Regions from separate parts of the Pantoea sp. y20 genome, predicted to be linked through region 4. Evidence: predicted binding sites of a transcription regulator. Region 4 holds the regulator's gene; each other region holds the start of a gene.
The links. The regulator LexA, encoded in region 4, represses DNA repair genes until DNA is damaged. The targets are predictions, from matches to a motif close to TNCTGTATGTACATACAGNA.

Region 1 (5,142 bases), 950 kb from region 4:
GAGATGCAGTCATTTCTTTCTGCACCCTGGCAGCTCAAGGCTGCGGCCTGGCTTCCATATCGATAACGACTTAGGAAACCAGGCTTGGGAGTTTGTTGTCATTATGGACAACACGGTTAAAACGAATGGTAGCGCGATTAACGGTTAGCATCCATGAGTGATTTTCGCTATATATCTTGATGCATAACGTTTTTTCACCGCATTTTCGCGACAGGATACGGTAAAATGCACCACAGATATTGATGCACATCAGTTCAACTACGCCTCAACGCGAGGACGTCAGTGACAAAGGAGAAACATGAATCGAACCCTGGCAGATTTGGATCGCGTAGTGGCATTAGGTGGCGGACACGGTTTGGGCCGCGTGATGTCGGCGCTGGCACCGTTAGGTTCGCGCCTGACCGGCATCGTCACCACCACCGACAACGGCGGATCCACCGGCCGCATTCGCCGCTCGGAAGGCGGCATTGCGTGGGGCGATATGCGTAACTGCATCAATCAGTTGATCACCGAACCGAGCGTCGCCACCGCGATGTTTGAGTATCGCTTCACCGGCAATGGCGAGCTGGCCGGGCATAATCTGGGCAACCTGATGCTGAAGGCGCTTGATCATCTCAGCGTGCGCCCGCTGGAAGCCATCAACATCATCCGCAATCTGCTCAAGGTCGATGCGTTTCTGATCCCGATGTCGGAACAGCCGGTCGATCTGGTGGCGCAGGATGGCGAAGGCAATATGGTGTACGGCGAAACGGCAATTGATGAGATGAAGCAGCCGCCCCAAGAGTTGATGTTACATCCGAATGTATTGCCAACCCGTGAAGCCATCGAGGCGATTGGCGAAGCGGATTTGATTCTGATTGGCCCAGGCAGCTTCTACACCAGCCTGATGCCGATTCTGCTGATGGAAGAGATGGCGCGCGCGCTGCGCCGTACGCCTGCCACCATGGTGTTTATCGGCAATCTGGGCCGCGAACTGAGCCCAGCGGCGGCTAGCCTGAATGTGGCCGACAAGTTGGCGATTATGGAGAAAGCGATTGGCAAGCGGGTGATTGATGCGGTGGTGGTGAGTCCGGCCGCCGATATTCGCGGCGTGGAAGAGCGTTTAATTATTCGCGAACCGCTGGAGGCCGCCGACATCAAATATCGCCATGACCGCCAGCTGCTGCGCATCGCGCTGGAACACGCGATTCAGGCCGTTTAATTTCCAGGCGCGCATGAATGCGCACCCTACGAAAACCACGCTGAATTCCTGTAGGGTCGTCATTCATGGCGACCTGGATACCACGATCACGAAGCCGCAATAAACAGCTCGCGCAATTGATGCAACTGATCGCGCACGCTGGCAGCCTCTTCAAACTCCAGATTCTGCGCGTGCTGCTGCATCTGCCCTTCCAGCTCGTGAATCTTCTTCTGCATCGCCTGCGGCGTAAGCGCCATATAGTTGGCTTCCGCTTCTGCTGCGGTACGTGAGGCGGTTTTGCCTTTACCACGCGTTTTCACTACGTTTTTGCCGAGCTCAAGAATATCGGTGATTTTCTTGTTGAGCCCTTGCGGCGTAATGCCATTCTCTTCGTTGTATTTTTGCTGCTTCTCACGACGACGCTCGGTTTCGCCCATCGCGCGCTCCATCGACGGCGTGATTTTATCGGCGTAGAGAATCGCCCGGCCATTGATGTTACGCGCGGCGCGACCAATGGTCTGTATCAGCGAACGCTCCGAACGCAGGAAGCCCTCTTTATCAGCATCGAGAATCGCCACCAGCGACACTTCCGGCATATCCAGACCTTCTCGCAGCAAGTTGATGCCAACCAGCACATCAAATTCGCCAAGACGTAAATCGCGGATGATTTCCATACGTTCCACAGTATCGATATCCGAGTGCAGATAGCGCACCTTCTCGCCGTGCTCCACCAGGTATTCGGTAAGATCTTCCGCCATACGCTTGGTCAGCACAGTCACCAGCACGCGCTCGTTAATCTCAACACGCTTGCGGATTTCCGACAGCAAATCGTCGACCTGCGTCGCCACCGGCCGTACTTCCAGAATCGGATCCAGCAGGCCGGTTGGACGCACCAGCTGATCGATCACTTCGCCACCCGATTTTTCCAGCTCGTAATTGCCCGGTGTGGCCGACACGTAAATGGTTTGCGGAGCGGCTGCTTCAAACTCTTCAAACTTCATCGGACGGTTATCCAGCGCCGACGGCAGGCGGAAACCGTACTCCACCAGCGTCTCTTTACGCGCGCGGTCACCACGATACATGCCGCCAATCTGCGGAATGGTGACGTGCGATTCGTCGACCACCAGCAAGCCATCCGCCGGTAAATAGTCGAACAAGGTCGGCGGCGGCTCGCCCGGTCCGCGCCCGGAGAGATAGCGCGAGTAGTTTTCGATGCCGGAGCAGTAACCCAACTCGTTCATCATCTCGAGATCGAACTGCGTACGCTGGGAAATACGCTGCTCTTCCAGCAGCTTATTGTTCTCCAGCAGCACTTTGCGGCGCACCACCAGCTCATCTTTGATCTCTTCCATCGCCTTAAGAATGCGCTCACGCGGCGTCACATAGTGCGTTTTCGGATAGACGGTAAAGCGCGGGATCACCGAATCAATCTGGCCGGTGAGCGGATCAAACAGCGACAGCCGCTCAACTTCTTCATCAAACAGCTCAATACGCAGCGCAATATCGTCCGATTCCGCCGGGAACACATCGATCACTTCGCCGCGCACGCGGAAGGTGCCGCGCTGGAAGGCCTGATCGTTGCGAGTGTATTGCAGCTCCGCCAGACGACGCAGAATGCTGCGCTGATCGATAATCATGCCGCGCGTCAGATGCAGCATCATTTTCAGGTAGAGATCGGGATCGCCCAAACCGTAGATCGCCGAAACCGAGGCCACGACGATGACATCACGGCGCTCCAGCAGCGCTTTGGTCGCCGACAGACGCATCTGCTCAATGTGCTCATTCACCGAGGCATCTTTCTCGATAAAGGTGTCAGAACTCGGCACATAGGCTTCAGGCTGATAGTAATCGTAATATGAGACGAAAAACTCCACCGCGTTATCCGGGAAGAACTCCTTCATCTCCCCGTAGAGCTGCGCCGCCAGGGTTTTATTTGGCGCCAGCACCATCGTCGGGCGGTTGAGGTCGGCAATCACATTCGCCACGGTAAAGGTTTTACCTGAGCCGGTCACGCCCAACAGCGTTTGATGCGCGAGTCCATCTTCCAGTCCCTCTTCGAGACGGCGAATCGCCTCAGGTTGATCCCCTGAAGGCTTGAAAGCGGAGTTGAGTTTAAAGACTTTGCTCATGTTTTAGCGGTTCCAGCAGATGAAGTCGGCGGGCAGGCTGCTAATTCTACTCTGCTATGGCGAATTTGCCAGAAAAAAATACTGGACATAATCACAGTAACCTTGCACGATAATGGCACCTGACGGCGATTCTCTTCAGTGCAATTTAAGCGGCAGGCGGCAAGTTGTTGTTGCGCAATGTTATCCCCAGACGGAGGATGCTTTTAACATTTGTCAATAGAGTGTCATTAAATTGCAGTCCGATGACAAGGCAGATAATTCGCATGCTTGATTTTAACTAACCTGCTGTTTTAATTCACTTTGACTCAAAAGCCCAGTTTCTCATCATAATGTAGGAAGGCCGCGAATTTACTCGCTTCCACACGGTTTTCAGTCGCTAATGCACAAGGTTATCCACAGTAATGGTGGATAAGTGAATCCAGCCCCGAGCCCATCAGCTGTGTATAATTTTCTCCCGCCCATTCTTAAGCGTGAAAAAAAAATTTTTCGCATTTATTTTTCCCGCCGTGCGTGTCGCATTACCCCCCTTTTTCCGGCTTTACCTTCCCGTGCCCGGCGAAAAGTCAGGCGTTAAGGCCATTTATTTCTCCGGTTATTGCCTTACGAACGATCAAATGCACCAGAAACGTTAAGCAGTCAGCACCGTCAAAGTGCAGTCGGTTTATCACCGCTGGCAATTGTTAAGCTTCTCTCAACTTTTAGCCGCTGATTTGTCAGGTTTCCGCCGCAGTTGCGCCTGAATTCCCAACCTGGCCTGGGAATTGCAGTATTAGCACTATGGAGTGACGAGTCCATATCGGCGCTTGCCGACGACAGCGGTGTCCATCAATCGTGCACGACTGTATGCCAGACGACACAGAGCGGGAGCATTCAGGCTAATAATCTGGAAGGAGTATGTCAGATGCTGAGTTTACGTTCGGTGAATCAGTTTTACGGTCAAAATCACATTCTGTGGGATGTCGATCTCGATCTGCCGCCGGGCACCTGTACCGGCGTGCTGGGCAGTCCCGGCATGGGCAAAACCACGTTGGTGAACTGCATTATGGGCCGCCTGCCAATTAACAGTGGCTCAATGACCTGGCAGGAAGATGGCGCGCCGCCGGAAGATTTACTGTTGCAACCGGCCGAACTGCGCGCGCGCACCGGCATTGGTTATGTGCCGCAAGGACGGCATATTTTCTCGCAAATGAGCGTGGAGGATAACCTGCTGATCGCCCTGATGGCGGCACAGGACGATCGTAGCCGTGCCATTCCGGAAATGGTGTTTGACCTGTTCCCGGCACTTTATTCATTGCGCCATCAGCGCAGCGGCGAGTTGCCAATGGAACAGCAGCAACATTTGGCCCTGGCGCGTGCGCTGGTGCTGCAACCCAAGCTGGTGATTTTGGATGAGCCGACAGAAGGGATGTCGCCGTGGCTGGAAGAGGAGATGGGCAATCTGATTCGTCGGTTAAACCGTGAGTATGGTTTAACCATTCTGCTGCTTGAGCAGCACGTCTCGTTTGTCCGCCGCGTCGCCGATTATTTCCTGCTGCTGCATCGCGGACGCAATGTGGCGCACGGCAAAGTGGCGCAGCTGGATGATTTGACGGTGAATAAGTGGCTGACCGCAAGGTGAAGATTTAGCCAGGTCGCCGTAATGGCGACCCGGGTTATTTATTGCGGCAACGTCAAATAACGCCCGCACTCGGCCTGCTGCGCCTGGTCGCGTAGGTGCGGAATCTCACCGAGGAACGGCGCATCAATGCGCTGACGCAGCGTATCCATATACTCCTGATGACGTTTGCCGGGCGGCTGAATATCATTGGCAATCCAGCCCGCAAGGCGTAATCC
Region 2 (5,142 bases), 140 kb from region 4:
CCCACCGCGCCAGACGGTAAATCAGTCGCATATCGGCTCTGATCACCGGCAGGATGTCGGGACGAATCACTTTAATTACCACCGCGCGGCCGTTGGATTTCAGCGTTGCGGTATGCACCTGCGCGATAGAAGCCGAGGCCAGCGGTTTGATATCGAAGTCTTCAAACCAGGTTTCCACCGGGCCGCCAATCGACTTTTCAATCTGCTGTTTGGCTTTCACGCCATCAAATGGCGCAACGCGGTCCTGCAGCACCGCCAGTTCATCGGCAATCGCCGGTGGGAACAGATCGCGACGCGTCGAGAGCATTTGACCGAATTTGATCCACACCGGCCCCAACTGCTCCATCGCTAAACGGATGCGCACGCCGGCGGAAGCATCTTTATGTTGGTTAGGGATCCAGAAGATGCAGCGCCGCCACAAGCGTAAAAGCAGTGTGAAGCGCATGCGGGGAATCAGTTCATCAAGGCCGTAAGTCAGAAAGATCTTGATGATGAAGTATAAGCGCCGAATTTCTCCCAGCGTCATTTCGCCTCCAGCTGTGCCAAACGCGTTTCAAACGCATTGAGCGAACGTTCTGTCGCTTCCACTTCCTCGCAAAACCATGCCAGTTCCAGTGCACCCGGCGCAACGCGCCACTCTTCTGTCAGCACCTGACCAAGATAATCCTGACGGCGGATGAACTGCTGCTGCACGAACTTCAGCGCCTGCTGTGCGGCCTGGCTTACGCCTTGCGCAGCGATATCGCCAATCCACGGTGCAAGATATTCCGCCGGATCCAGCTCGGCGAGATCCATCAGTGCGGAGAATTGCTGTACCACCTGCAAGTCGCCGTCAACCTCCAGTTCACCGCTACGAATCAGGCTGGTGAGCTGCTGGCGATCGCGCAGTTTCGGCAAGGTACTGACACGCAAACTCACCGTGCAGTCGCTGTTGTCTTGCCAATCACTCAGCACATCGAGTTGCGATTCGCTAAATACCAGCACCAAAGGAAAATCGAGCTCTTGCAGACGCAGCATCAATACCTTGCCAGCCAAACGCTGGCGTGCGGCTTTCAGGCTGCGATCGCGATAGAGAACACGGTTCAGGGCGGTCTCAAGACCGCCGGTGATGAGAGGAGTTAAAGTCATGATGGATTAGAATTTAAATCCGCGATGCAGCGCGACAATACCGCCAGTCATGTTGAAGTAGGTGGTATTTTCAAAGCCCGCATCGTTCATCATCGCTTTCAGGGTTTCCTGATCGGGATGCATACGAATCGACTCCGCCAGATAGCGATAGCTTTCAGCGTCTTGCGCCACCAGCTGACCAATACGCGGCAGAATGTGGAATGAATAGGTATCGTAGGCTTTGCTGAGCGGCTCCAGCAACGGCTTCGAGAACTCCAGCACCAGCAGACGTCCGCCTGGCTTCAGCACGCGGAACATTGATGCCAGCGCTTTCTCTTTTTCGGTCACGTTACGCAAGCCGAATGAGATGGTGATGCAATCGAAGTAGTTATCCGGGAACGGCAGCGCTTCGGCATTCGCCTGCACATAGCTGACATTGCCCGACACGCCGAGATTGCGCAGCTTTTCGCGGCCCATCTTCAGCATCGAACTATTGATGTCTGCCAGCACAACCTGGCCGGTTTCGCCCACCAGACGTGAGAATTTTGCCGTGAGATCGCCGGTACCACCCGCCAGATCCAACACGCGCTGACCGCGGCGCACGCCGCTGCTGTCAATGGTAAAACGCTTCCAGACACGATGGATGCCAAACGACATCAAATCGTTCATCAGGTCATATTTTGCCGCGACGGAGTGAAACACGTCCGCAACTTTATCGGCCTTTTCGCTTTTCGCGACGGTCTGGAAGCCAAAATGGGTAGTTTCCTGCTGTGATTCATCTGCCATCGGTTTTACCTGTTCCACAAACAATTCTTGCCGAAGTGTATCAGAGTCGCGCTACACGAGCACGCGACCACCGTGCTATTCGTTGATGCGGCGCAGCGAGTCTGTTGTTGGTTCTGCAACGTTTTCATCCTCGGTGCGATCGTCTGCCCAATCTTCATCCGCTTCTTCCGGCTGCGCTTGTTCAACCAGTTGCGGATTAATCGGACGTTTGATCTCCACGCCAAGCGAACGGAACGCTTCACTTTGTGCGATCAGATTGCCGCGCCCTTCAGACAGCTTTTTCATCGCCTGATGATAACTTTGCTGCGCTTTGTCGAGATTGTGCCCGATGCCACTCATGTCATCGACAAACAGCCGCATTTTGTCGTACAGCCGCGTTGCCCGGTCGGCGATGCGCTGTGCGTTGCGGCTTTGATGCTCATAACGCCAGAGATTATTGATAGTACGCAGCGCCACCAGCAACGTGGTGGGACTAACCAGCATGATGTTCTGCTGTAACGCTTCGCTGATCAGCTCGGGCTGACGATCAATCGCCAGCAGAAACGCCGGTTCCACCGGGATAAACATCAACACATAATCCAGAGAGCGTAAACCGGGCAATTGTTGGTAATCTTTACGGCTCAGCAGGCGAATGTGTCCGCGCATGGCGCTAATGTGTTCCTGAATCGCCTGCTCACGCGTGGCTTCATCGTCGGCATTGAAGTAGCGTTCGTAGGCAACCAGCGTCATTTTGGCGTCAATCACCACATCTTTACCCTGCGGCAAACGCACGATCACATCCGGTTGCATCCTGCCCTGCTGTTCCAGCTGCACGCTCACCTGCGTTTGGTATTCGTAACCTTCACGCAGGCCCGATGCTTCCAGCACACGGGCCAACACCACTTCGCCCCAGTTTCCCTGAATTTTATTGTCGCCTTTCAGCGCCTTAGTAAGATTGACCGCTTCCTGCGCCATCTGTGCGTTGAGTTGTTGTAGCTGGCGAATTTCGTGGGTCAGCGTGTGACGTTCACGCGCTTCCAGGCCAAAGCTGTCGGTGACCTGACGGCGGAAACCGTCCAGCTGTTCGCGCAGCGGACCAATCAGACTATTCAGGCTTTGACGGTTTTGTTCATCGACGCGCCGCCCGCTGTTTTCGAAGATGCGATTGGCGAGATTTTCAAACTGCGCGCTGAGGCGCTGTTCGCTGTTGGTCAGTAGTCGCTGCTTCTCTTCTGCACCGTAGCGCGTCTCTTCAAGACGAATGGTCACTTCGCGCAGTTCGGCTTCCTGCGCGCTGTTCACTTCCAGCTGATTTCGCAGTTCACGGCTGAGTTGTTCACTTTCGCCGCGCCAGTAATCAAGCTGCTGCAAACGTTCCTGCGCACCGCTCAGTGCACCGTGTAGCTGGCGCATCTCCTGTTCGCGTTGTTGGATTTGCTGCTGTAACTGTTCGAGCTGCTGCTGCTGACGCTGCTGCGCCTCTTCCAGCAGGCGACGCTCGGTGGTGAAGCTGGCGTGCTGATGACCGGCGCGCAGTTGAGCAATGATCCAGCCAATGCCCAAACCGGCCAGCGCCAGCGCGCCGCTAATAATAAGTTGCTGATCCATAATCCCCCCGCGGATCGACTTGCTGAGGGAAAAGGTAGAGCTCTACTGTATGAATGTCCAGATTTTTTTCCCTTCATACTTCAAGCCGCAGATGCGTTGGCTGCACGTTCTCACCCCAGTCACTTACTGATGTAAGCTCCCGGGGATTCGCTCGCTTGCCGCCTTCCTGCGACTCGAATTATTTAGGGAAAACGTTCTCTAATTAGAGGGCTTTTACGGTGAGATCGCCCGCTTTCCACGCATCAATCAGGAAGAAGGGCATCGGCAACACCCATTCGGTTTCACCCTGGATTTTGGCCGGATAGGTCCAGCTTTTCCCGTCGTAGGTGATCTCAACCTGCTGCCAGCCGTTCTCAGCGTTTTCGACCTGGCCCGCCATGCTGGCAAAACCGGCGTTACTACCGACGTGGAAGCTGTCGGTTTGCCAGCGAATCGGCTGATGCGCCGGCCACGGTTGTGCATGATGGAAGCGGAAAATATCGTCATGATTCAAGATGCTCTCACGTACCGTCGGCCACAGCGCCACTTTGAGGAAGTACTGATCGGTAAATCGTTCGCTGCCTTCGTATTGCGCGATAAAGTCACGCATCTGCTGCTCAACGTTGTGGAACACGCCGTGGCAGCCGCCCCACATGCCCGCCAGCAGCAGCTCGGTATGCGAGAAGTAATCGCGCATATGATGGAACCAGTAAGGCGAAGTCAGCCAGGCTTCTACCGCCACGACTTCGCGCTCGGACAGCAACGAATCCGCATCACGCACGATGTAGCGTTTGACGCTGTCATCGTCCATCACCAGGAAACGCCACAGCGTTGGGAAGATAGTTTTCTCATGCGACATATCCACCAGTTGGGTGTTTGGCTGCGTCAGGCGCTGCCAGACGTGCTGCGGCACGCTGTCGTCGAGATAGATGCGGCAGATCCAGTCGGGATAAAGCTCGCGCGCCACTTCGATGTTTTTAATCAAGGTTTCGCAGTAGCGTGGCTGACTGCCATACAGGCTAAAGGAGATGATATTTTCTGCCGGATTACTGCGGTTGATCGGCGGTGGTGTCTCAGAAGGGAAGGCGACTTTCGCCCCTTTACTGAAAGTCACATCAGATTTTTGCAGCGATTCGAGGCCGTAACGTGCCGCTTCATCTTCTTTATTCAACCAGCCGCACACTTCGGTTAATCCATCCAGCCAGGTTTCCGATGCCTGTGCACGCTGCGCGGCCGGAGCCTGGTAGATCTTCTGGTAAATTTTATAAGATTTTTTGTATTCGCCAACGCGCATCAGGGTGAGCGCGTAGTCGCTGAGCACCTGCATATGATGGGGCAAGACGCGCAGCACTTCTTCACAGCATTGACGCGCAAGAGGATAATTATTCGCCGCCATCGCCTGGCGAAATCTCGCTGCTGCACCTTCAACGCGTGATTGTGCAGTAGCGGGATTATTCATGAAATTGGGACGTGAGACAGAAACCATTTTGCGCATAAGAATTTTCTCAGTAGCTGCTGAAATTGCGCGCATTCTAATCAGGAAGTTGCGGGATTCCTTATAAGCCTGGTCTCGAATTCATCCCTGACTGGCGCACTAAATTAAGCGACGCGCGGCTTCAACCACAATTTTCACCGCATCACTTTCGGTCTGCTTCATGGTCGCGGCATCCGGGATCTCTTTTT
Region 3 (5,142 bases), 1.5 Mb from region 4:
ACGGCATGATCGCCACCAAAGCCGCACGCATGCGTTCAATTGTGGTGCCGGCGGCCGAGCATCGTGAAGATGCGCGTTGGGCGCTGGCCAATGTGATTCTTGATGATTTAACCCAGCTCAAACCCGAACATCTGCACGGTTAATCGCAGCCCGCTTAACGCGGGCTTTTTTATGCAACTTGATCGCGCACGCAAATAAATAAAACATCGTTTCATTTTTATTGAATTCACATCTCATCCTGCCTAAGATGCCCAAAGACCCGCATCGGGACCACTTCCTTTGACTCTTAAGAGGCCTGAGATGGACATTCGTCAAAGCATTCATAGCGAGCATGCCAAAACCCTGGACACGGACGGCTTACGCCGTGAGTTTCTGATCGACAAGATTTTCGACGCCGACAATTACACCCTCACTTACAGCCATATCGATCGCATCATTATCGGCGGCGTGATGCCGGTGCAGAAACCGGTGACTATCGGCCATGAAGTGGGTAAGCAGCTGGGCGTAAGTTACTTTCTCGAACGCCGCGAACTCGGCGTAATCAACATCGGTGGACCCGGGGTGATTGAAGTGGATGGTAAATCCTGGGAGATTGGTCAGCAGGAAGCGTTGTATGTCGGACAAGGCGCGCAGAGCGTGATTTTCCGCAGCAGCGATGCCAGCCGCCCGGCGAAGTTTTACTACAATAGCGCGCCGGCACACGCCCATTATCCAGACAAAAAAATCACCCTCGACGAGGCAGTGAAAGCCACGCTCGGCGACGCGGCCACCTCGAACCGCCGCACCATTAACAAATTCATCGTGCCCGACGTGTTGCCAACCTGCCAGTTAACCATGGGATTAACCCGCCTTGATGACGGCAACTTGTGGAACACCATGCCGTGTCACACCCACGAACGTCGCATGGAAGTCTATTTCTATTTCGATATGGCCGACGACAGCGCCGTGTTCCACATGATGGGCCAGCCGCAGGAGACGCGTCATCTATTGGTCCATAACGAGCAAGCGGTGATTTCACCGAGCTGGTCGATTCATGCGGGCGTGGGAACGCAGCGCTATACCTTTATCTGGGGCATGGTGGGTGAAAACCAGGTATTTGATGACATGGACCACGTCAACATCAGCGCACTGCGCTAACAAGGAGCGAATCATGATACTCAACGCATTTAATCTTGCAGGCAAAATCGCGCTGGTCACCGGCTGCAATACCGGTTTAGGACAAGGTATGGCGCTGGGTCTGGCGCAGGCGGGATGTGACATTATTGGCGTTAACCGCGCCGGACCGGATGATACGCAGGCCAAAGTTGAGGCGTTAGGCCGCCGTTTTTGGTCAATTCAGGCCGATCTGACCAAGCCGTCCATCGTGCCGCAAATTGTTGAACAGGCGGTGGCGCAGGCCGGTCGCATCGATATCCTGGTGAATAACGCCGGCATCATTCGCCGCGAAGATGCACTCAACTTCAGCGAGCAGGATTGGGATGATGTGATGAACATCAACAGCAAAAGTCTGTTCTTCCTGTCACAGCAGGTCGCCCGGCAGTTTATCGCGCAAGGCAATGGCGGCAAGATCATTAATATCGCCTCGATGCTGTCGTTCCAGGGCGGCATTCGCGTGCCTTCTTATACGGCATCAAAAAGCGCAGTGATGGGGTTAACCCGTTTGATGGCCAACGAATGGGCGAAGCACGGCATCAACGTTAACGCCATTGCGCCGGGCTACATGGCCACCAATAACACGGAACAGCTGCGCAGCGATGAGTCACGCAACGAGGAGATTTTAGGCCGCATTCCATCAGGTCGCTGGGGTATTCCGGACGACATGATGGGCCCAATTGTGTTCCTCGCCTCCAGCGCCTCCGACTATGTGCAAGGTTATACGTTGGCCGTCGATGGCGGATGGTTAGCGCGCTAGGCTAACCCGTTCTTTTCCCGCGTCATTGTGACGCGGGAAAGTGAAAAATATTAACGCTTCGTTACAGCGTCACCATTCTCATTCACTGGATAAATCCCTATACTGGATGCATCGACAGTTTTATGCAGCCAGGTTCCATCATGACGGCCGAAGGCCATATCATTTTTGCCATTGCCAGCGCCATTTTTGCCAAGCGCGCGGAGCTGACGCCAGTATTGGCCAGCGCCGACTGGTGGCATTTAGTGCCTGCTGCGCTGTTAACCTGCCTGCTGCCCGATATCGATCACCCTAAATCCGTGTTAGGCCAGCGCTTAAAGTGGCTATCGCATCCCATCGCCCGCATCTTTGGTCATCGCGGTTTTACCCACAGTTTGCTGGCGGTGGCGGTGAGTTTGTGGCTATTCCAGATCAATGTGCCCGCAGACTGGTTTCTTCCCGCCGACGTGCTGCAAGGCATGACGCTCGGCTATCTCAGCCATATTGTCGCCGATATGCTCACGCCCGCCGGCGTGCCGCTGCTGTGGCCCTGCCGCTGGCGCTTCCGTTTGCCCATCCTGAATAGTCAAAAAGGTAACCAGCTGGAGCGAGCACTTTGCCTGGCGCTGGTCGGTTATGCGTTGTGGTTCCCGCCCGGCATGCCCTCTTTTGGTGCCAACGGCTGGCCGGAGCAACTGTTCAATACGCTACAAAATGGCGTCGGTCGGTTGGTTAATGGTCAAAACGGTCAATAAGCAGTCGAATCAAGCGTTAAAGTTATAAAGCATTCTTTTTGGGTATAAGCCCGCCCCACGCTGAACTGATAACATTCCAAATATTCCCTAACCGGGACTTACTGTTTTTCGTGCCATCCCAGGATGGCGCGTCACACTCTGGAGTTGAGCATGGATTTTCCCCTCATTATTAATATCGTGGCGTTTATCGCACTACTGATTCTGCTGAATCGGATTGGCAACCAAAGCTGGAGCCTGTCCAAACGCGTGCTGACCGGTTTGGTTTTCGGTGTGGCCTTTGGTCTGGCGCTGCAAACCATCTATGGCGAAAACAGCCCAACCGTGAAAGCGTCGATTGGCTGGTTCAATATCGTCGGCAACGGCTACGTGCAATTGTTGCAGATGATCGTGATGCCGCTGGTGTTCGCCTCGATCCTGAGCGCGGTCGCACGTCTGCACAATGCCTCATCGCTGGGTAAAATCAGCGTGCTGACCATTGGCGTGCTGCTGTTTACCACCGCAATTTCCGCGCTGGTCGGCGTGCTGGTGACCGGCCTGTTTGGCCTGAGCGCTGAAGGTCTGGTGCAAGGTGCGCAGGAAACCGCGCGTCTGAGCGCGATTCAGAGCAACTACGTGGGCAAAGTGGCTGACCTCAGCACGCCGCAGCTGCTGCTCTCCTTCATTCCGAAAAACCCGTTTGCCGATCTGGCGGGCGCCAATCCCACCTCGATCATCAGCGTAGTGATTTTCGCCGCCTTCCTCGGTGTGGCGGCGCTGCAACTGCTGAAAGATGACAAGGTCAAAGGCGAGCGCGTGATGGTGGCGATCGATACCCTGCAATCCTGGGTCATGAAGCTGGTGCGTTTGATCATGAAGCTGACGCCGTACGGTGTGCTGGCGCTGATGACCAAAGTAGTAGCAGGTTCCAACCTGCAGGACATCATCAAGCTGGGTGGCTTCGTGGTGGCCTCTTATCTCGGTCTGGCGATCATGTTTGCCGTACACGCACTACTGCTGTCGGTTAACGGCATCAACCCAATGCGCTTCTTCCGTAAAGTATGGCCGGTGATCACCTTCGCCTTCACCAGCCGTTCCAGCGCCGCCAGTATTCCACTGAACGTGGAAACCCAGACGCGTCGCCTGGGCGTGCCAGAATCGATCGCCAGCTTCTCGGCGTCATTCGGTGCCACCATCGGCCAGAACGGCTGTGCCGGTCTCTATCCCACCATGCTGGCGGTGATGGTTGCGCCAACCGTGGGCATCAACCCGTTTGATCCAATGTGGATTGCAACGCTGGTAGGTATCGTGACGCTGAGTTCTGCCGGTGTGGCTGGCGTGGGCGGCGGTGCCACCTTCGCCGCGCTGATCGTGCTGCCGGCGATGGGCCTGCCGGTCACGCTGGTCGCGCTGCTGATCTCCATCGAACCGCTGATCGATATGGGGCGTACCGCGCTCAACGTTAATGGTTCAATGACCGCCGGTTCACTCACCAGCCGCTGGCTCGGATTGACCGACAAGAAAGTGCTGGAGAGCGACGAACACGCCGAACTGGCACACCGCTAAATTGATGAGTTGCAACAACGGTAGATCGCAAGGTCTGCCGTTTTTTTATGCCTGCGCGATATGCCCCGTAAGGTCGCCGTTTATGACGACCTTACCCGCTTTCCTCCCCAATTCAACCCAATCATGGCGCTAGCGTCAGGAAAGCGTTAAGCATGGTAAACAGAGGAAAAATCAGCCGCTTTTCGCTTGAGTTTTCGCTCAGTAAAGCCAATTCTGCAGTTAATCACAGCAGGAGAATCACCGATGAAAACAGTTATCGCCTCGGTGCTGGCGTTAACCTTATTAACACCAGCCATCAGTTTTGCCCATCCCGGCGGTTGGGGCCCCGGCCCAGGCCCGCATTGGGGTGGAGGTCCACGTTGGGGTGGTCCCGGCCCGCTGCGTTTCCTACCCGAAGCAGCAACCGCCGTTTTGCTGGGCGGTCTGACCTATTACATGCTGAACGGTAACTACTATCAGCGTCAGGGCGACACCTATGTGGTGGTGCAGCCGCCTGAAGCCCCGCCGGGCGGCGGTATGCGCGTGCTGGATTTCAACGGCAAGCGTTATTACGTGCAGGAAGGTCACTACTACCAGCGCGAGATCGGCGGCGAGTATATCGAAGTGCCGCGTCCTTACGGTTTATAAGCGCCACAACGAAAAACGGCCCGTCAATGACGGGCCGTTTCTTATTCTGCTGCGATTACTGAGCCGCTTGCGGATCGGTATCGTAGTCTTTACAGCTCTGGAAACCGTAGTTCATGACGCGACCGGTATCGTTATAGCTCACGAAGTAGGTCTGCGGTTTGCCGTCGCGCTCGCCAATCACGTAAGTCTGGCAAGTGCCGCGAGCGTGAACCATGGTGATTTCAGTAGACGCTGGGCCGGCAATCTGGCGAACCTGATCGCGCGTCATGCCTTTCTTAACATCCTTCACTACCGGCTTGGTTACGTAGCTTTCGGCTTTGTCATAAGTCG
Region 4 (5,142 bases):
CGGTTTGATGGCGCTGGTGGGCATGATGCTTCAACTGAATGGGGCGTTTTACTGGTCGCTGCTGCTGGCTGCGGGCTTGTTTGTGCATCAGCAGAAGCTAATTGCCCAGCGCGAGCGCGATCCCTGCTTCCAGGCGTTTCTGAATAACAACTATGTGGGCATGGTGCTGTTTCTCGGCATTCTGCTCAGCACCGTGCCGTTCGCGGATCTGTTATAAACAAAAAAGGCGCACTGAAGTGCGCCTTTTTATTAGCTTATCGCCGCGTTAATCGTGGGTGACCGCGCTTTCAATCGTCAGACGCACGTCGCTGGTCACCAGTTCCGCCAGCATCTGCCACATCATATGACTGCGTTCGGCATCGGCATCGCCTTTGTCACTGATATATCCTTCATCACGCAGCGTGAGGACCAGCGCAGTAAACACTGCTTTATCAAAGAACTCTGGTGCGTTGATACCGTGCAGCACAGACAGGCGTTGAGCCAGCGTGCGGCTCTCTTTCTCCAGCGTGCCACGGTTGATGGCCGGTTTCGCGCTGAGGATAGCGAAGGTAATCGCGAAGCGTTGCAGCGTCTCACGAATACCCGCCGCCAGCAGTTGCAGCGAACGGTGACGTGCCGGCGTCATTCTTAGTTGACCATCCTGCAAGGTGATCAGGCCCTGACGCGCCATCTCTGCACAGAGTGCGTTAAGTAGCGCAGGCAACTCCGCCTTGTCCCAGCGCAAGAACAACTCGCTCTTTAGCATCGGATATACCAGGCTAACCTGACGCAGCAGCTCTGCTTCGCTGATTTCCCGATGTTGTTGCACGATGGCGGCAATCAACGATGGCATCACCAACATGTGATGAATGTTGTTGCGATAGTAGGTCATCAGCACCGCCTGCTCGCGCGGCAGAATGATGATGTCGCCAATGCTGTCTTGCTCGGTCTCGAACTTGTTCATGCCCATGGCGTGATCAAGCAGCGCTTCGGCGCTCATGTCAGGCACCGTGGCTTCCGGCGAATAGGGCACATTGCGCAGCAGCTGGGTGTAGCACTCTAACTGCTCGATCAGCTGTTCGCGGGTCAGTGAACGCTGACGTGACGCCAGTAGGGCGGTGACGCACAGGTTCATGGCGTTGGCTGCACCGGCTTCATTGATGCGCACCATCAGCTTCGCCGCAATGTCATTCACGGCGGGCGTCATCCAGGCTGGGCGTTGCGGTTCGATAGGATCAATCGCATCTCGCCATTCGGGCACGTTTTTGTTCAGATAGTTCATCAACGGCAGGGGTTCACCGAAGTTAACGTAGCCCTGGCCGAGATTGCGCAGCTTACGTAAACCGCGCACCATCTGCAGGAAACTCTCTTTCTCTTTGGCCGCACCCCGCAGCTCTTTGGCGTAGGTGCCCACTTCCATCACATGCTCGTAGCCAATGTAAATCGGCACGAAGGTGATTGGACGACTGCCGCCGCGCAGCATCGCCTGCAGCGTCATTGATAGGGTGCCGGTTTTTGGATCCAGCAAACGACCGGTACGCGAACGTCCGCCTTCCACAAAGTATTCCACGGAGTAACCCCGGCTAAACAGCTCGCCAAGATATTCACGGAACACGGTGGAATAGAGTTTGTTGCCCTTAAAGGTACGACGAATAAAGAAGGCGCCCAGACGACGGAAAATCGGGCCGGCTGGCCAGAAGTTCAGGTTAATACCGGCAGCAATGTGCGGCGGCACCAGGCCTTGATGATAAAGCACGTAGGAGAGCAGCAGGTAATCCATGTGGCTACGGTGGCAGGGCACATAGACAATCTCATGACCATCCTGCGCCAGCTGACGCACGCGCTCACCGCCATGCACGTTGATGCCCTGATACAGGCGGCTCCACAGCCAGCCCATCACGCGGTCAGTGACTTTAATCGCTTCATAAGAGAAGTCCGCCGCCACTTCTTCCATCATTTCGATGGCGTTCTGCTGGGCTTTCTCATGCGAAATCTTTTTGCTGCGCGCTTCATCTTCTACTGCTTTTTCGATCGCTTTGGATTGTAACAGCTTGTTGAAGAGATCCTGACGTGCAGGCAGACGCGGGCCGACCGCGGCCAGACGTTGGCGGGCAAAATGAATGCGCGCCACGCGAGCCAGCTTTTGGGCAATCGACTTATCGGTGCCGTGCTCGGTCGCCATCTGGCGCAACGAAACGGTTTGCGAGAAGCGAACAAAGCTGTCGCGGCCGTGCCACAAAATGGCGAAGAACTTCTGCACGCCATTGAGCACGCGCAGATGCGGCGTGGATTCACCGGAGGTTTCACGTCCCGGCGCACGACCAAACATCACCGCGACCGGCAGCATTTGCACATCGAGTTGCGGGTTGCTGCGGTGCAAATCCAGATAATCGTGGAACAGCTTTACCGATTCGGGATTGGCCACGAAATAGGGAATTACGCGTGGGCCATCGTGAATAAACACGTGGCGCGGCAGCAGGGTGCCATCGATCTCCAGCGGAGCCAGCGGATCGGGCAGATCATGTTTCAGGCATTGAGCACGCAGTGTGAGCAGGTCAGCCTTTGAATCATAAGGCAAAACATACATCACCGGACGTGTCGGATCGATCCCATGTTCAGAGATAGGATCGGTCGGAATGACCTTACTTTTTACCAAAATAGAGAGTGGTAAATTCAATAATTTGTAATAGAGTTTACGCCAACCTGACATAGACAACTTTAAGCCTCTTGTTAGCAAAGCGCGGCAAGCATACCAGAAAGCGCAGCGAAGGTCTGTGGCTCTGCCGCCTCATACTGCCCACACATTGACGTCAAAATAGTTCAAGGGTTCCATAGACATGGCAAATAACGTCACCGGTTTAGTAAGAATAGTGAAAGCCGCCGGTTATTCCTGGCAGGGCCTGCGTGCCGCATGGCAGCACGAAGCCGCTTTTCGGCAGGAAGCCATTGCCGCGCTGGTGGCCATTCTCGTGGCTTGCTGGCTGGATGTAGATACCCTTTCCCGCATCCTGATGATTGGCTCGGTAGTGCTGGTTATCATCGTTGAGATCCTTAATAGCGCTATCGAAGCGGTGGTCGACCGCATCGGGCAGGAGCAACATCCGCTCGCGGGCCGCGCCAAAGATATGGGATCGGCTGCCGTATTGCTGACTATCTTACTGGCTCTGTTCGTCTGGATCGCGCTGCTCTGGACGCATTTGAGATAGGGATTCCAGATTCATCAAACCGCTGATTTTTCCCTCTGTTACGGTTTTCATTTCGCGAATACCTGTATATACTCACAGCGACTGTATAAACAACCAGGGGGCGGGATGAAAGCGTTAACTGCACGGCAGCAACAGGTCTATGACCTGATTCGCGACCATATTAACCAGACGGGCATGCCGCCAACGCGTGCGGAAATTGCTGCGCAACTGGGTTTCCGCTCGCCCAATGCTGCCGAAGAGCATCTGAAAGCGCTGGCGCGTAAAGGCGTAATTGAAATTGTTTCCGGCGCATCGCGCGGGATTCGTTTGCTGATGGAAGAAGAACCGAGCGAAGGGCTGCCGCTGATTGGCCGCGTCGCTGCCGGTGAACCTTTGCTGGCACAAGAACACATCGAAGCCCACTATCAGGTGGATGCTAACCTCTTTAAACCGAGCGCCGATTTCCTGCTGCGCGTGAGCGGTATGTCGATGAAAGATATCGGCATTATGGATGGCGATCTGTTAGCGGTACACAAAACGCAGGAAGTACGTAACGGCCAGGTTGTCGTGGCGCGCATTGATGATGAAGTCACAGTGAAACGCTGGAAAAAGCAGGGTGCGATTGTACATCTGCTGCCGGAAAACACCGATTTTCAGCCGATTGTCGTGGATACCCGTGAGCAGTCGCTAACCGTTGAAGGTTTAGCTGTCGGAATTGTGCGCAACGGCGAGTGGCTCTGATCAGTTTCTGATCCACTTTAACTGCGGCGGTGCGTGTTTGCGCTGACCGCAGTCTGCTGTTTTACTTCTCTGTGACTCTTTCTGCGGCTCATTCTGGCGCCATTACGCTGATTACCGCACACAACGGAATGGGCTAATGCAGCTGTTTTCCTCTTCAGATAAAACTCTCTGGCGGCTAGCGCTGCCGATGATCCTGTCAAATATCACCGTCCCATTACTGGGTGTAGTGGATACCGCCGTTATTGGTCATCTCGATAGCCCGATCTACCTCGGTGGCGTCGCCGTGGGCACAACCGCCACCAGCTTCATCTTTATGCTCCTGCTGTTCCTGCGCATGAGCACCACCGGACTCACCGCTCAGGCATTTGGCGCCAATGACAAAACGGCGCTGGCGCGCGCCTTAACACAACCGCTACTGATTGCGCTGGTTTTTGGTGCGCTGTTTATGGTGCTGCGAACGCCGGTCAGCAGCCTGGCGGCAGCGTTAATGGGTGGCAGCCCGGAAGTGCAGCAACAGGCGAAAATATTTATTGAGATTCGCTGGCTAAGTGCGCCCGCAACCTTGGCCAATTTGGTGATTCTTGGCTGGCTGCTGGGCGTGCAGTACGCGCGGGCACCGATGGTGCTGCTAATCATCGGCAACCTGGTGAATATCCTGCTGGATCTGCTGTTCGTGCTCAAACTGCATTGGGGTGTCGCCGGAGCGGCGGCGGCTACCGCGCTGGCAGAATATGTCACGCTGGGCGTGGGTCTGTGGATGGTGGCGCGGGTGCTGAAGATGCGCGGTATCCATTTTGCTTTACTCAAAAGCAGCTGGCGCGGCGATGCGGCGCGGCTATTCCGCCTCAATCGCGACATTATGCTGCGGTCTTTGATGCTGCAAATCTGCTTCGCGTCGCTCACCATCCTTGGCGCACGCATTGGGCCGGATGTAGTGGCAGTCAATGCGGTGCTGCTGATGTTCCTCACTTTCACCGCATACGCGCTGGATGGATTTGCCTACGCGGTTGAAGCCTGTTCGGGTGAAGCGGTTGGGGCCAAAGATCGCAGCCGACTATTGCTGATTTGGCATGCGGCTTGTCGCCAGGCATGCTTCGTCGCCGCGATCTTTGCGCTGATTTATGCATTCACCGGTCCGCAGATTGTGGCGATGCTAACGTCACTGGAAGCGCTACGAGAGATGGCCGACCGCTATCTGATTTGGCAAGTGATTCTGCCGCTGGTTGGCGTCTGGTGC

Region 1: uvrB (excinuclease ABC subunit UvrB) is a predicted target of LexA. The motif match lies at 3,389-3,408, and genes of this name have one in related genera.
Region 2: rmuC (DNA recombination protein RmuC) is a predicted target of LexA. The motif match lies at 3,524-3,543, and genes of this name have one in related genera.
Region 3: ACYAC5_RS08645 (metal-dependent hydrolase) is a predicted target of LexA. The motif match lies at 2,013-2,032, and genes of this name have one in related genera.

The regions. Positions count from the first base shown of each region.
Region 1 is NZ_CM142816.1:1,324,635-1,329,776, reverse strand. Features, by position in the region: molybdenum cofactor riboswitch at 1-103, opposite strand, end outside; gene ACYAC5_RS06160 (gluconeogenesis factor YvcK family protein) at 299-1,201, shown strand; gene uvrB (excinuclease ABC subunit UvrB) at 1,288-3,309, opposite strand; gene ACYAC5_RS06150 (ABC transporter ATP-binding protein) at 4,211-4,927, shown strand; gene bioD (dethiobiotin synthase) at 4,966-5,142, opposite strand, start outside.
Region 2 is NZ_CM142816.1:238,558-243,699, reverse strand. Features, by position in the region: gene ubiB (ubiquinone biosynthesis regulatory protein kinase UbiB) at 1-526, opposite strand, end outside; gene ubiJ (ubiquinone biosynthesis protein UbiJ) at 523-1,128, opposite strand; gene ubiE (bifunctional demethylmenaquinone methyltransferase/2-methoxy-6-polyprenyl-1,4-benzoquinol methylase UbiE) at 1,135-1,893, opposite strand; gene rmuC (DNA recombination protein RmuC) at 1,969-3,480, opposite strand; gene ACYAC5_RS01090 (tetratricopeptide repeat protein) at 3,683-4,954, opposite strand; gene udp (uridine phosphorylase) at 5,054-5,142, opposite strand, start outside.
Region 3 is NZ_CM142816.1:1,837,297-1,842,438, reverse strand. Features, by position in the region: gene hxpB (hexitol phosphatase HxpB) at 1-143, shown strand, start outside; gene kduI (5-dehydro-4-deoxy-D-glucuronate isomerase) at 301-1,137, shown strand; gene kduD (2-dehydro-3-deoxy-D-gluconate 5-dehydrogenase KduD) at 1,151-1,912, shown strand; gene ACYAC5_RS08645 (metal-dependent hydrolase) at 2,053-2,643, shown strand; gene ACYAC5_RS08640 (L-cystine transporter) at 2,794-4,185, shown strand; gene ACYAC5_RS08635 (DUF6515 family protein) at 4,429-4,812, shown strand; gene osmE (osmotically-inducible lipoprotein OsmE) at 4,868-5,142, opposite strand, start outside.
Region 4 is NZ_CM142816.1:373,625-378,766, forward strand. Features, by position in the region: gene ubiA (4-hydroxybenzoate octaprenyltransferase) at 1-217, shown strand, start outside; gene plsB (glycerol-3-phosphate 1-O-acyltransferase PlsB) at 266-2,689, opposite strand; gene ACYAC5_RS01695 (diacylglycerol kinase) at 2,817-3,185, shown strand; gene lexA (transcriptional repressor LexA) at 3,291-3,905, shown strand; gene dinF (MATE family efflux transporter DinF) at 4,042-5,142, shown strand, end outside.